DNA from 3 places in the Parendozoicomonas sp. 209JJ7-1 genome. Region 1 is predicted to be linked to each of the others. Evidence: predicted binding sites of a transcription regulator. Region 1 holds the regulator's gene; each other region holds the start of a gene.

Region 1 (4,887 bases):
AATCCTCAGTTTCCCTGACCAGTCTGCTATGGGGGAACTGGCAGGTAAAATTGCTTCCCTGACCAACCCGGCTTTTGATTAGCAGTGTAGCGTCATGTCTAAGCAGCACATGTTTAACAATGGCCAGTCCCAGGCCTGTTCCACCCGTTGAGGCGTGCCTGCTTTTGTCGATCCGGTAAAAACGTTCAGTCAGGCGTGGAATGTGCTGGGGTTCCATGCCTATACCGTTATCTTTCACCATAAGATATCCGGTATTCAATTCCACAAGCCATTTCACTTTCACTGTGCCGTTATCCGGTGTGTATTTCACCGCATTAAAAACAAGGTTGGAAATAGCACTGCGCAGCTCTTTCTCATTTCCCAGGATCTGGGAGTCAGATTTGCAGTCCAGAATAATTTCATGATTTCTTTCGCCGCTGAACAGGTTTGCATCAGCGATGATTGCGTTCAGTAAAACAGGAATGTTAACCGGTGTCAGATCCTGCTGACTGTCGGCGGTTTCCAGCTTGGACAGAATCAGCAGGTCTTCAATAATATTCCCCATACGGTTGGACTGGGACAGCATCTGTTCCAGGGCTCTGGGAAGAATCGGATGCGGAGGTTCCGGCATCATCGTAAGGCTGTCGAGCAGAGTTTCAACATACCCGGAAACAACCGTTAAAGGAGTCCTCAGTTCATGGGAGACATTGGCCACGAAATCCTTGGTCATCTGCTCCAGCTGATAAATACGGGTGTTGTCCCTTACAACCAGCAGGCGGTTATCTGTTCCATACAGAGTGATGGAGTACAGCAGTTTTCTCTCCTCGGAAATAGGAGACGGGATGCTGAGAGGGTCCTGGTACTCTTTTCTGTCAAAGTATTCGGCAAACCTGGGATGACGGATAAGGTTGGTTATCTGCTGGCCAATATCATCTGGGTCCCGGAAGCCGAGAATATGCTCTGCGGCAGGGTTCCACCACTCAATCTGGCCGTGGGAATTGGTGAGAACAATGGCATCCCGCAGGGCAGATGTGGACTCCTGAAAACGATCAATCACCGCCTGCATACGGCTGCGGGAGCGTTCGCTTCGGCGCAGTAGCCGGTACATGCCGTCAAACATTTCGCCCCAGAGCCCCCTTGAGTTTGGAGGTTCAAGGAGTTGCCCGGCGGCAGAACAGTCATACAACCACTGGTAGAGCAGTTTTACGTGCCTGAGGGTCCAGAGCAGGTAGCAGATTGAACCAAGAAGAAGAAACAGCAAAGTGTTTCCTGTCAGAATGCCGAGCCCAAGACAGATGAATAGTATGAGAACTGGGCTTTTTATAACTGCAGATTGCCAGCTTTGGTTCACGTTTTTACCGGTATTGTTATATCAGTGCATCCACACCCTTATTCAGAGCGACTACCTGTTAGCTGTTAACAATAAACGACTGTGTTATCAGGTCTTGGTGGAGAAGCGATAACCCGTTCCGCGAACAGTCTGAACAAGCTTTTCATGTTCTAAACCAAGTGCTTTACGCAGACGTCGAATATGTACATCTACAGTTCTTTCTTCTACGTAGACATTACCCCCCCAGACGTGGTCAAGCAACTGACTTCTGGTGTAGGCACGTTCCTGGTGAGTCATAAAAAACTGCAGCAGGCGATATTCCGTGGGCCCCATTTCGGCTGGCTGGTCATCAATGGTGACACGGTGGCTGATGGGATCGAGGGTTACCCCGAATACTTCAATAGGTTCGCTCTGGCCAACAGTCTGGGTTCTGCGGAGAACCGCTTTCAGGCGGGCCACAAGCTCACGGGGAGAGAAGGGCTTGGTAATATAATCGTCCGCGCCGCTTTCCAGGCCCTGGATTTTATTATCCTCTTCACCTTTGGCGGTCAGCATGATGATCGGGGTTTCAGCGGTCAGCTCATCCCTTTTCAAACGACGGGCCAGTTCAATGCCGGTGATGCCGGGCAGCATCCAGTCCAGCAGAATTAAATCGGGCTTCTGGTCAACGATAATGGCATGGGCTGATTTGGCATCTTCTGCTTCCAGGCAGTGATAGCCTGCCATTTCCAGAGCAACGACAATCATCTCCCGGATAGGAGCTTCATCATCCACGATGAGAATTTTACTTGTAGTTATTGTCATGGCTCGAACAATTCCCCCTGAAGGTCTGGATATGAGCAGGACCAAGGAATTACACCGCTTAAATGTTACAGATAAATGACAATTCAGTCTTATTGTCATATTCGATTGTTATCAACAAATACGGGAATGGTTCCCAATACTTTGTAGTGGCGGTCTGAATCAGGTTCTTTGCAAAGCCAGTATTTTCTTAATTTACGGATGGCCTGGAACTCTTTTCCATTTTCAATGTTGAACCGTTTTCCGGGCTTTAAATGATTAAGAATCAGGCCTGATTCAGGCTGGGTTAATTCTTTGAGAGTCTGATCGCCACTGCTTCTGACCTTGGGGTTCAGGCTGTGTTTATAAAGAGAACCATGGGTTTTTGTATCAAAAATACCAAGTTCGAGGATTTTATGGAGGAGAGTCCGGTATTGATGTTTCCACTCTTTCCCATGGGGGAAAACACAGTGGCCATGGAGGTTCCATGTATGAACATGGGCAATTTCATGGACAAGGGTAATCAGGAACTGTAAAGGCTCCAGGTTATTATTTACGCTGACCCTGTGGGGGTTGCCATATTGAGCTGGCCGGAAATCTCCCAGCTTGGTTTTGCGGGGGCGGCTTATTTTCAGTTGAACCTGTCCGTCTATCAGCCACCTGGCGCACAAAAGGGCAGTGCCTTCGGGCAGATAAGAGCTGAGTTGCCTTGAGAGGTGCTCCTCAAGGTTTGAATGGGCAAGGTCGGAGGGGAGAGAGTCTGGCATCATCCTTATTCAGTTCATCAGGCAGCGATCAATAATTATTCCCGCCAGAACCGCAAAACCGGCCCAGTGATTGGAAAGAAAGGCCTTAAAGCAGGATTCCCTTTCCCTGTTCCTGGTAAGAGTGTACTGGTAGACGAACATACCGGCCATTCCGGCGAGGCCGAGATAATAAAACAGCCCTGCGTGAATTACAGTGCCTGTGATGACCAGAGATAAAAGGGTCAGTACTTGAAGCAGTGTAATGATCGTGTTGTCTTTCTCTCCAAAAAGAATGGCTGTTGATTTTACCCCTATAATCAGATCGTCATCCCTGTCTACCATGGCGTACTGGGTGTCATAAGCCACAATCCACAGCAGGCAGCCGCCGAACAGTAGCCAGGCCAGAGGAGCGACGGTATTTGTTTCAGCTGCCCAGGCCATGGGAATTCCCCATGCGAAAGCCGCCCCGAGAAAAAACTGGGGCAGATGGGTGTAGCGCTTCATAAACGGATAAACAGCGGCCAGCACTGCTCCGGCAAATGACAGTATAATGGTGAGCGGATTGGTAAAAAGCACAAGTACAAAAGATGCCAGCATCAGAACAGCAAAGAGTGTTAATGCTTCTTTTTTGGAAACCCTGCCTGTTGCCATGGGGCGTTGATGGGTTCTCTTTACATGTCCATCAATTTTCCTGTCGGCAAAGTCATTAATTACGCAGCCGGCGGAACGCATCAGAACTGTGCCTAAAACAAAAATAAGCAGCATATCAAAGGAAGGCCAGCCATCAGCGGAGAGCCAAAGAGCCCAAAGGGTTGGCCAGAGCAGAAGATAAATGCCGATGGGGCGGTCAATTCGGGTCAGTTGAATATAATTTTCCAGCCTGTCAGACAGCTGTATTTTTTCACTGCTCATAGAGAAGACTCTGCCGTTGCCGGATCAGCATTAACCGGAAGAAAGTATTCACATACAACCAGAGGTTTCTGGTTCAGGATAAACAGGGAACGACGTCCCCAGACGGGATTGTTTTCAACATCCTGAACTTTGGTCAGCTCAATAGGGCCGCGTTGCAGATCCGGGTGAGAGAATAGAAAGGCTCCCAGCGGCCTGTCTTTCAGAGTCAGCAACTCTTTGTTTCCCCCTTCCAGGCTGGAAACTGGAAGAATGCTTCGGGCGAAAACCCTGGGCAGACCATTGCAGATCAGGATCACTTCCCGAATGCTGGCCTGCTCATCACCGTCTATCGACAGAAAGTGCTGCTCATCAAGGGTCGGTTGCCCCCAGTCATGGCGAAGGACATCGACGGTAAAGGATCCTGGGAAAGTATCCTTCAGGCGTTGTGTCAGGGAGCCTGTGTCGAGCAGCCAGGATTTCCAGATTTCAGGCAGAGGCCAGGGAAGGTTTCCGCAGGGATGCCATTGTTGGGATTCGAGATTAACGGGGCATGACGGCATAGGTTTACTGACTTTCTCCAGCACATCCTGGCGATTTCTATTGGAAGTGCCTGTTTGTTTGTGCCTCTTTATTGATGATATAAAGCGGATGGCATTTCCAGCTTGTGGCTGTTTGGCGCAGCATGAGTGATAAGCTCTGGGGATGCAAGTTTTGTAAAAACGCTTTTTTATGGTGAGGAAATCCCTGTTTCTCCGATATTTGGTATTGCTCTGGCGTAGGGGCTGCATTAAGGTTGAAAATCGTGTCGGCACAAAAGTACATACTCTGAAGTGCTGCATGTTCTCGGTTGCTCAGGGTTTGGGATAAGCTCTGCAGGGAAACCAAAAAAATAATAAATAATGCAAATGGATTCGAGAGGGAGTTATGCGTAAGCCAGAACTCATCGCTGCAATCGCAGATCAGACTGATTTAAGCAAAGACAAAGCCAGTCAGGCACTGACCGTTATTATTGACCAGATTACCCAGGCGCTGGAGCGTCAGGAGTCTGTGAACCTGATAGGGTTCGGGTCTTTTGTTCAGCGTTCCAGAGGTGCCCGTACCGGAAAGAACCCCCAAACTGGCGCCACGATGCAAATTCCTGCCAGTAACACCGTAGCCTTT
Region 2 (4,887 bases), on a different contig from region 1:
GATCCAGCTCTCTGGAAGTATCGCTGGATGCTGGAAGAGTATCGGGTTTCCCTGTTTGCCCAGACCCTGAAAACCCGGGCTCCGGTATCTGCCAAACGCCTGCGTAAACTCTGGGAAGAAGTGGCTGTTCCCTGACCATTCTGTTAAATGTTATTGTCCTGTCTTTTGAGTGTCCGGGAGACAGGCTTTCTTTTACTGCTCCTATCAGCTTTGGCCAGTATTGAACTTTCCTTTCCTCTTATCAGTCTCTAGAAAGTTGAAGGTGGGCGAATTCCTAAATAAAACGAGGCGTTGGCCGTTTTTCAGTAAATGGAGTGTATATGCAAGGGGAGTAGTCTATGGGCATAAGATCAGGAAAAGGGAGTTTCTGGCTTATGGTACTGGTGGGCGTCATTTTCTCAACGGTGGCCCTTGCCCACCCGAATTCAAAGTCTGAAACCCATGGCTATGCAATTAATACCGAAAACCTGACCGCCGGGTCCTATGAGCGTGGAGCCCTTATACTCAGCCAGGATGGTTTCAGCCTGTTCTCATGGGGATGTCTGTTCTCTGTTCCCCTGTCGGTGACACCTTGCCAGTACCGTAATTCCGGAATTCTGTCTGCCGGAGGCGGAGGTGCTGCCCTGGCCGTTGAAGGTGGATCTATCTGGAATTTTGTTAATGAAAAAAACGGTGTGCTCACATCTTCTTCTGATTCCCTCCAGAATGTAGCCTTGGGGGTTCTGGAAGGAACAGGTCCTTTTCTGCTGAATAACCATGGCACTATTACTGCCACTGCTAATAATGGCACGGCTATTATGGTCAGGAATCGAACCTGGTCGCTCTATCCACTGGCATTTTCCTGGGAGAATTCCGGGGTGATTCGTGGAAGCGTCGCAATTGATATTCAGTCTTCAGGTCCACTGGAACTGATCTCAACCGGAGAGATCTTCGGAGATATAAAGGTTATATCTCCGGTAACCCATGGTCTTCTGAACGGAATCAGTTATGGTTTGCTTGGTCGGGAAGGGTTCCGCTCTAACTGGATCAGTTTCCGGAAAGCCGCTCGGTTCACGGGGAATATCTCGGGGGTCAGGAATGTTTACATTGATAACCCCCCGGAAGAAGACAGCTCCGGGGAGGCTTCTTTTCCTACTGTGAGTTTGTATGGCTCCATCAGCGCTTCGGAGAATGCGTTGTTTGTTGAGCCAGGTTCATCATTCAGTACATCGGGCATCTATATAGAAAAGGGTAATGTTTTTGTTGGTAGTGAGGCCCATGTAATATTGGTTACCACAGGAAAACCCGGTGTGATTCTGGATGCACCAAACAGTACTGTGAATCTCGTCAATGCTTCAATCACCCTTGACCATGAACATTTTACCGGTACTCGGGATTATATTCTGGTTAGTGCCGAAAAACTTCTGCTGGCAGTTACCTATATCAAGTCCTCTAAAGGGCTGCTGTATGAGGTTGATGTACTTGAGGGGCGAGGTAAGCAGTTAACAGTTCGTGTTACGCGGGTGCAATAAAAGGTCATGGAGGATATCTGGTGATGAAAAAATGGCTGGTGGCTTTGGCGGTACTTATCTCCCTTGGTATTACGGTTCCTTATCTTCTGGCGCTGGCGGATGAAGAAGGCTGGGAGTTTTTTGATGATGAGCAGGATGCTGAGAACTTTGATTCCACAGATGAGGAGCGGGATGAAACCTGGGATGAAATAGGCGAGGCTGAAGAAGCTGAAGAAGAGCCTGATTACAATACAGGCTACTATGATGATCCGGATGAGGTGGATGATCCTGGTTTTCCTGAGGGTGAAGAAGCTGAAGAAGAGCGGGAGCGGCTTCAACCCCAAGAATCGGATTCACGCCGAAATAACAACAGGGAGCGCTGGGACAATCAGCACCAGCACCAGCACCAGCATCAAAACCAGAAACGGCCCGAAGGTGATTCAAGCTATCAATCTTCTGACGAAAGGGGGCAGGAGTTTGAACAAAATGAAGAGGAGTTGATTTACCCAGGTGGAGACCCGAATGAAGTATTGATTGAAGAAGGCCAGGATGATGATTTTGTTGAAGAGGGTGAATATTAAATTGCCCGGGTCATTATTCTGTAATAGCCGGAGGTTATCCTGGGATTGGTGATCAGCAATGACGCCAAGCTGTTTCGACAGTTTCTGCTCTATTCAAACCGCCAGTGATCTGGCGGTTTTTTTTGTCTTAAATCAGCCTGTTGGCCTTTGAACAATGTTACCCCGGCCAGGGTTTGACGAACCAAATGCTTATGCCTTAACTGGTAATTAATACGTCTGATTCAGACGTTTTTCTTCTCCGGTCTCTTCTCGTGCAGCTGTTCGACCCGAAAGAGTCATTGCTAAACATGGACGGTTGGCAATATGGGTGATTCAAGTCGTATCCTGGTGATTGAAGATGATCAGCACCAGAGGCAGCAACTCAGAACAATTCTCGAATTTCTTGGTCACGATATCGTGCTCTCCGGCGCTGGTGGTTGGGAGACACGTATTACCATGGCTCCGGAAGATTGTCTGGCCGTGATTGTCGGACGTTCTCCCCGTACTTTGGATATTCTTAAGCAGCTGAACCGGCATTGCCCGGCGCTGCCCATCCTTATTAATGGTGCCTTCAGTCGTGTTGGCCTGCAGGGCAGCCTGCGCAGGCAGGTGGTTGGAGAGCTGGAGCATCCCCTGACCTACAGTCAGATTGTCGATGCTTTGCATCTGGTGCAGGTATATCGCATCCATTGCCGGCAGGGGCAGATTCTTGCCGGTCACCATGATGCCCAGCTGTTCCGTAATCTGGTGGGCAACAGTCGTTCCATTCGCCATGTGCGGGCGCTGATGGCCCAGGTAATGGATAAGGATGTAAATGTGCTGATTACCGGTGAATCCGGTACCGGCAAAGAAGTGGTAGCCCGTAATCTTCACGAAAATTCTGCCCGCAAGGATGAGGCCTTTGTTCCCATTAACTGCGGCGCGATTCCTCCGGATCTGCTGGAAAGCGAACTTTTCGGTCATGAGAAGGGCGCATTTACCGGCGCGATTGCCTCCCGCAAAGGACGTTTTGAACTGGCAGAAGGGGGTACGCTTTTCCTTGATGAAATTGGCGATATGCCTCTGAATATGCAGGTGAAGCTGCTGCGGGTTCTGCAGGAGAAGAAGTTTGAGCGGGTTGGCGCGACATCTTCTGTTGACGCCAATGTCAGAATTATTGCCGCTACCCACCGTGATCTGGAAAAGATGGTGGCGGAAGGCACCTTCCGGGAAGACCTTTATTACCGACTGAATGTGTTCCCGGTGGAAATGCCAGCCCTGCGCCAGCGGGCGGAAGATGTGCCTCTGATTCTGAATGACCTGATTAATCGGATGGAGCGGGAGCAGCGCGGTTCTGTCCGTTTCAGCTCCGCAGCGATTCTTTCCCTTTGTCGTTACGACTGGCAGGGTAATGTCCGTGAGCTGGCCAACCTGGTGGAGCGTCTGGCGATTATGTACCCCATGGGTGTGATTGGTCTTGAAGAGCTGCCTGTCCGATTCCGCAAAGCCTCCGGTGATGGGGCCAAGGAGTCTGGTGTCGCTGAAATGTTCCCCACCACGATTCAGCCCGGTGGCATGGGTGGCTTGGATGAACTAGCTGTATTGCCGGTGAATGGCCTGAACCTGAAAGAGTTTCTCTCCGACCTTGAGCGTAAGCTGATTCGCCAGGCCCTGGATGATTGCAGCAATGTAGTGGCCCGGGCCGCGGATAAGCTCCAGGTACGTCGTACGACACTGGTAGAGAAAATGCGCAAATATGGTTTGAACCGCTATGAACAGGCGGATAATCCTTCCGGTTCTTAAGCTGCTGCTGGTTTTCGGCGCGCCTCTGGTATTGGGGGCTGAGCCGGAACTGGCAGAGCAGCTGACCCAGCAGGACCCGGCCGACGAGCCGGGTTTTGTTGATTTGCTGCAGATGTTGTTCGTATTTCTGCTGGTGATCGGCCTGATGCTGGGATGTGTCTGGTGGCTGAAGCGCTTCCAGCCTGGCCTGGCTCCCGGTCAGGGAGGTATGCAGATTAAAGGCGTGCTCTCCCTTGGTGGTCGAGATCGGGTTGTTATTATTCAGGCGGGAGAACGACAGTTGTTGTTAGGGGTATCGCCGGGAAAGATTGTTTTGCTCGGTGACTATGACCGGTTGATTGAAGATAAAGATACAGGAAATGCTGCTCGATGTTTTCGGGATCTTTTGAAAACACCTACCTGAAGCTACAGTCACTTTCTGCGTAAAAAGCCTGTCCCTGCAAACCTTAATTTATTGTCTATTCTTGAGAGCCGTCTTCACTCTGTCAGGTGAGTATTGCATGGCTGTATGTCTCAGGTTAAGACATTCTCTATTTGGATTAATGCTTATAATCTTTGCTCTTCCAGTTGCCGGGCAGAATATCAGCATTTATCTGGATTCTTTGTGGACGGGTATTAATTTAAAGCATACCGAAGAGCAATGGGGCGGATCATATCTGATAAAGGATTATGATCATCCTGATGTGGATGTATCCAAAGTGGTTAATTCTATTTCGGCTGATAATCCTGCCTGGACAACTGGCTTCCTGCGGTCACTGAAAAAATTATTCTTACAGAATTCCTTTAGCACTGAGGGGCATATCAGTGATGATGAAGGACTGGAGCAGATGTTGTTTGGCTCCGGGGTTATAAAAAGCTGGGAGACGGCAGCATCTGGTTTATCACGGGCTTATGGGGAGGAAGGGGACTTTTTAAAAAAAGCTCTGTATGAGTTTCCTGAAACACTGATATTTCATAGTGATAGTTATTTCACTAGCTATGAAGGCCATTACACTGTTGATGAGAAAAACGTACAAATGTTTTTCAGCGTTTATGACAAGTCAGCCAAATCTGAA
Region 3 (4,887 bases), on a different contig from region 1:
CCTGCACTGGCTGGATCTGGATCAGCTTGATGATTTGTCGATGTTTCAGCGCCTTGATATTGCCAGTACCATCACCAGCCGCTTTCACGATGTGGTCAGGGCAGAAGAGGTTTAGCTTTTTTCTGCCCTGCTATTTCCTTTTACTTCTTTTTGCAGCCCCGGAACCACCCTACCAGGTCATTCATGGACTTGCGAAAATCCTCCATGGCGCTGGTGCTGAGGGTTTTAATGTCATTGAGATGGAGATCAGTCTTCTCCATATACTCTTCCAGGTGATCAACCTCATCGTGTTGCATCTCAACACGCTCTTCTTCAAGCTCCTTTTCCAGCTGCAGGAGAAGAGCTTTGGTTTCCTTGATCTGGGCTTTCAGCGCTTTTTTATGCGCATTGTATTCCTGCATGGTGGGCATGCTATGACTCCTGTCAGGCGGTCAGGGCTATCAGCAGCCCGGGTATAACAAAGAATAGTCCGATCACGTAAGCGAAGATAATCCATTTTCTCCGGCTGGCCTTCTGGGCAAACCTGCGGGCTGCTCTCAGGGGAATCTCCCGCAGGAACGGAGTTCCGTAAATAAGAATAACCGCTGATAAGTTAAAGCACAGGTGAACCAGGGCGATCTGCAGGGCAAAAGCTGCATGATCACCTGCAACGGCCGTAGCTGCCAGCAGGGCTGTGACACAGGTTCCGATATTGGCACCGAGAGTAAACGGATAAATCTCTTTCAGCTTAAACAGCCCGTTACCTGCCAAAGGAACGATCAGGCTGGTACTTGTCGAAGAAGATTGTACGGCAACGGTCATCAGTGTACCGGAGGTAATACCGGTAATGGGACCATGGCCGATGGCTCTGTGGAGAATGGCCTTGGCCCGGCCGACCATCAGCACTTTCAGGAGCTTTCCAAGGAAGATAATGGAGAGGAACGTTAGCGCCAGGCCAGTCAGAGCCAGGGCTACACCGCCGGTAATACCGGGCAGAGTGTCGTACATATCCTTGAAGACATTGATCACCGGCTTGGTCAGGGGTTTGATAAAGTTCAGGCCCTTGATGCTCATGGACTGACCTCCAATAAAGAAGGAGGTCAGCCATGCGGAGACCTTGCTGAGGAAACCAGTGAAAATCTCCAGGGGAAGGAAAATCAGAACGGCAATCAGGTTAAAGAAGTCGTGTACCGTAGCTGCGGCAAAAGCCCGGCGAAACTCTTTCTTCTTACCGATATGACCCATGCTTACCAGGGTGTTGGTCACGGTTGTACCAATATTGGCACCCATAATCATGGGGATGGCGGTGTGTACCGGCAGACCACCGGCCACCAGGCCAACGATAACAGAGGTTACAGTACTTGAAGACTGTATCAGGGCGGTGGCGAAAGCGCCGATCACAAGCCCCATTACCGGGGTGCTGGCAAATGCGAAAAGTTCCCTGGCTCCCTCAGCGCCACCGGATGCCCATTTAAAACCACTACCGATCATGCCTACCGCGACCAGCAGCAGGTAGATCATCAAAATAACAGTGAGCCAGCGGAGAGAAGTCCCGACGGGGCTTCTGTTCAGGCCAGAATCAGTCATAGTCTTTATTCAGCTATTGTGACAAAAACAGGTCGCTATAATCCATGAAAACTGACGGGTTACAAGGTTGACATGACGTTTTCATGAAAAAAAACAGTCACAGGATAGGTATTTTCTATTGAGAATGCCGCTTTGTGGGCTATATCACAGTTTATCTGGTATCGGGCCGGCGTCGTGTGTGATCCTCAGTCTTCTTAATGGTCAGACATGCAAGGCAAGCCGCCTGAAGGAATCTCTATTGTCGGCTGGACAGCCTGCACTGGCCAGCAACAGCTGCTTGGGAGATAGGTCTGACAGGAATGTTTCAGAGCGCCTCCATAATTCATAAACTATTCTCCTGTCTGTTCTGTAGGCTTCCAAGTAGTTTTCTGAGGGGTGGTTTGTGGACTATCGGCAGGTTTTTACCCTGAAGCGCCTGTGGCTGATGCTGGTGTTACTTGTAACCCTGTCTTTTATTGTCCTTCTGGCTGTTGGTGGAAGGATCTTTCAGGTTGCCCCTCCGATACCTGCCCAAGTTGTTGATGAAAGCGGGCACGTTGTTTTTACCCGGGATGATATTGAAGAAGGTCGGGATGTCTGGCGGCACCTGGGTGGTATGCAATTGGGATCGGTCTGGGGGCATGGCGCTTACCTTGCTCCCGACTGGACGGCAGATGTGTTGCACCGTGAAGCCCTGGAGATTCTTCATGAGCGAGCTGAAGATGACTTTCTGACTCTGCCGGAGCCCCGGCGTGCCCGGATGACCAGTCGTCTGACCGCAGATATTCGGAAAAATACATATGATCCGGAAACCGGCACCATTCATATCAGCGATGAGCGCCACAGGGCTATTAAAAAGGTGCAGGATTATTATTTTGGGTTGTTTGGCGGTTCCGGAGACTCTGGGAATTTTAAACGACTGCGGGTGGACTTTGCGATTCCGGAAAAACCATTGGGGGGAAACCCGGACGCAAAAATCAGAAAAATGTCTGCATTCTGGTGGTGGACTGCCTGGTCTGCAGTATCAGAGCGGCCGGGCGACAATGTCAGTTACACTAATAACTGGCCCCATGAACCCTTGGTTGGTAATACGCCGAGTGCTTTCTCATTTCTCTGGACTTTTCTCTCCATTGTTATCCTGATTGCCGGAATCGGTATATTGTGCTGGTTCTTCAACCGTCAGAGAGCCACATGGGAACATGAGTTGATACCGGAAGCTGGTTATCCTGATAAAGATCCCCTCGAAAAGCTACAGCCTACGGCCTCTATGAAGGCAACAGCGAAATACTTCTGGATTGTCGTTGTTCTGATTGGTGTACAAATCACTCTTGGGGCTGTGACAGCCCATTATGCGGTTGAGGGCCAGGACTTCTATGGTATTCCCATTTCTGAAGTGTTTCCCTATGCCCTTACGCGCACTTGGCATACCCAGCTTGCAGTGCTTTGGATTGCAACTGCATGGCTGGGTGCCGGGCTTTATGCTGCGCCGATGATCGCCGGATTTGAACCACCTTTTCAGCGAATTCTGGTGAATATTCTCTGGTTGGCACTGGTGATTGCGGTTATTGGCTCCCTGTTTGGTGAGTGGGCCTCAATTCAGGGATATATCACTGACCCTGTTATGAACTTCTGGTTTGGCCATCAGGGTTATGAATACCTTGATCTGGGCAGGTTCTGGCAGTGGTTGATTTTTCTTGGGCTGGTGATCTGGCTGTTGTTAATGAGCCGCTGTCTTATACCAGCTATTAAAAAAGGCGGCAGTGATAAGCATCTGATCGTGTTGCTGTTAATCTCTTCTGCCGCTGTTGGCCTGCTGTACGGCGCAGGCCTGCTGTATGACCGTAACACCCATTTGACTATTGCTGAATACTGGCGCTGGTGGGTTGTTCACCTTTGGGTTGAAGGAGTTTTTGAAGTTTTTGCGGCGGCATGGGTGAGTTGGGTCTTTGTTCATATCGGGCTGATTCGCGCACGAACAGCAGCGATCTATGTCATTTTCTCTACAGCGGTTTTTCTTGGCGGTGGCGTTCTGGGAACATTTCATCATCTTTATTTTGCCGGTACACCGGAATCTGTGCTTGCTCTCGGTGCAGTGTTCTCGGCATTGGAAGTTGTTCCACTGGCTTTGATCGCTTTTGATGCCCATGACCATTGGGAGCTTAAGCAGGCTTCTCCCTGGGTGCAGAAATATCGTCTGCCACTGCTGTTTTTTCTTGCGGTTGCGTTTTGGAATCTGATCGGTGCCGGTGTTCTTGGCTTTCTGATTAACCCGCCACTGGCGCTTTATTATCTGCAGGGATTGCAGACCACGCCAGCCCATGGTCATGCTGCCCTGTTTGGTGTTTACGGAATGCTGGGTATTGGTATGCTGCTGTTCTGCCTGAGAGGGCTGAGGACTGAAAACGGCTGGTCCGACAGGCTTCTTCTCTGGGTGTTCTGGCTTATGAATGGTGGGCTGGCATTAATGGTGTTCGGCTCCCTTTTGCCTCAGGGCCTGATTCAGGGATTTGTATCATTTAATGATGGTTACTGGCACGCACGCACGCCGGAGCTGTTGCATTCGCCACTAATAGAAGGACTCGTATGGTTGCGGGTTCCTGGTGATATTGTTTTTGCTCTGGGTGCATTGTTGTTATTGATTTTTGTGGTCAGACTCTACACTGAATTTCCAGATGCTGTACAAGATAGCTGATTTCCTCATGTAGTCCCCTCGCATTCTCCTGCCCGGTATAAAATTTATACACGTTCTTTTACGAAAAAAAGGTTGATCCACTCAGGGTCGGCAGGCCCGACAACATAGTTTTGCCGCCAGCTCTCATGTACACTTGTCCGCTTTGATATTTATTATAAGCCCGGCTCTTGGGGCGTTAGACAGCGTCGCTTTCACAGAGCAAATCCATTTTAGTCAGACAATGACCGGATGTGGTGGTAAGGGCCAACTGAAATCATTGAGTTGTTAACTGGTTTTATAGAGTCCATGGAAAACCTCCAAGCATTAACCGACGCAGCCCTGGCTGCGGTCGCGGCGGCCGGTGATGCGGCCAGCCTGGATCAGGTGCGTGTGCAGTACCTGGGTAAGAAGGGTGAGATCAGCCTGCTGATGCAGGAACTGCGTCATCTTTCCAAAGAGGAAAAGCCTAAGGCCGGGGCCAGGATTAACGAAGCCAAGCAGACTGTCCAGGCGGCGATGAATGAGCGCCGTGCCTTTATTGAACAGGCGGCCCTCAATGCCCAGCTGGTGGCGGAATCCATTGATGTGACCCTGCCGGGCCGTGGCGAGGATGTGGGCAGTCTCCATCCTGTGACCCGCACCATGGAGCGTATCAGCGAATACTTTCAGAC

Evidence for each region. Region 1 encodes PhoB, which activates phosphate uptake and scavenging genes when phosphate is short. Its sites were predicted from a motif close to TGTCATANNNNTGTCANA; they were not measured.
Region 2: a site for PhoB is predicted at 2,080-2,097, ahead of ACY2RQ_RS10500 (sigma-54 dependent transcriptional regulator). Genes of this name have one in related genera too.
Region 3: a site for PhoB is predicted at 1,638-1,655, ahead of ACY2RQ_RS10670 (Na/Pi symporter). Genes of this name have one in related genera too.

Annotation. Positions count from the first base shown of each region.
Region 1 is NZ_JBYVJU010000010.1:36,656-41,542, forward strand. Features, by position in the region: gene ACY2RQ_RS11300 (H-NS family histone-like protein) at 1-2, shown strand, start outside; gene phoR (phosphate regulon sensor histidine kinase PhoR) at 1-1,330, opposite strand, end outside; gene phoB (phosphate regulon transcriptional regulator PhoB) at 1,418-2,113, opposite strand; gene ACY2RQ_RS11315 (SprT-like domain-containing protein) at 2,209-2,856, opposite strand; gene ubiA (4-hydroxybenzoate octaprenyltransferase) at 2,866-3,747, opposite strand; gene ACY2RQ_RS11325 (chorismate--pyruvate lyase family protein) at 3,744-4,286, opposite strand; gene ACY2RQ_RS11330 (HU family DNA-binding protein) at 4,651-4,887, shown strand, end outside.
Region 2 is NZ_JBYVJU010000009.1:36,187-41,073, forward strand. Features, by position in the region: gene hrpA (ATP-dependent RNA helicase HrpA) at 1-135, shown strand, start outside; gene ACY2RQ_RS10490 (hypothetical protein) at 339-1,511, shown strand; gene ACY2RQ_RS10495 (hypothetical protein) at 1,535-2,071, shown strand; gene ACY2RQ_RS10500 (sigma-54 dependent transcriptional regulator) at 2,375-3,832, shown strand; gene fliO (flagellar biosynthetic protein FliO) at 3,801-4,235, shown strand; gene ACY2RQ_RS10510 (hypothetical protein) at 4,333-4,887, shown strand, end outside.
Region 3 is NZ_JBYVJU010000009.1:73,957-78,843, forward strand. Features, by position in the region: gene ACY2RQ_RS10660 (hypothetical protein) at 1-115, shown strand, start outside; gene ACY2RQ_RS10665 (hypothetical protein) at 141-410, opposite strand; gene ACY2RQ_RS10670 (Na/Pi symporter) at 424-1,566, opposite strand; gene ACY2RQ_RS10675 (nitric-oxide reductase large subunit) at 1,949-4,237, shown strand; gene pheS (phenylalanine--tRNA ligase subunit alpha) at 4,523-4,887, shown strand, end outside.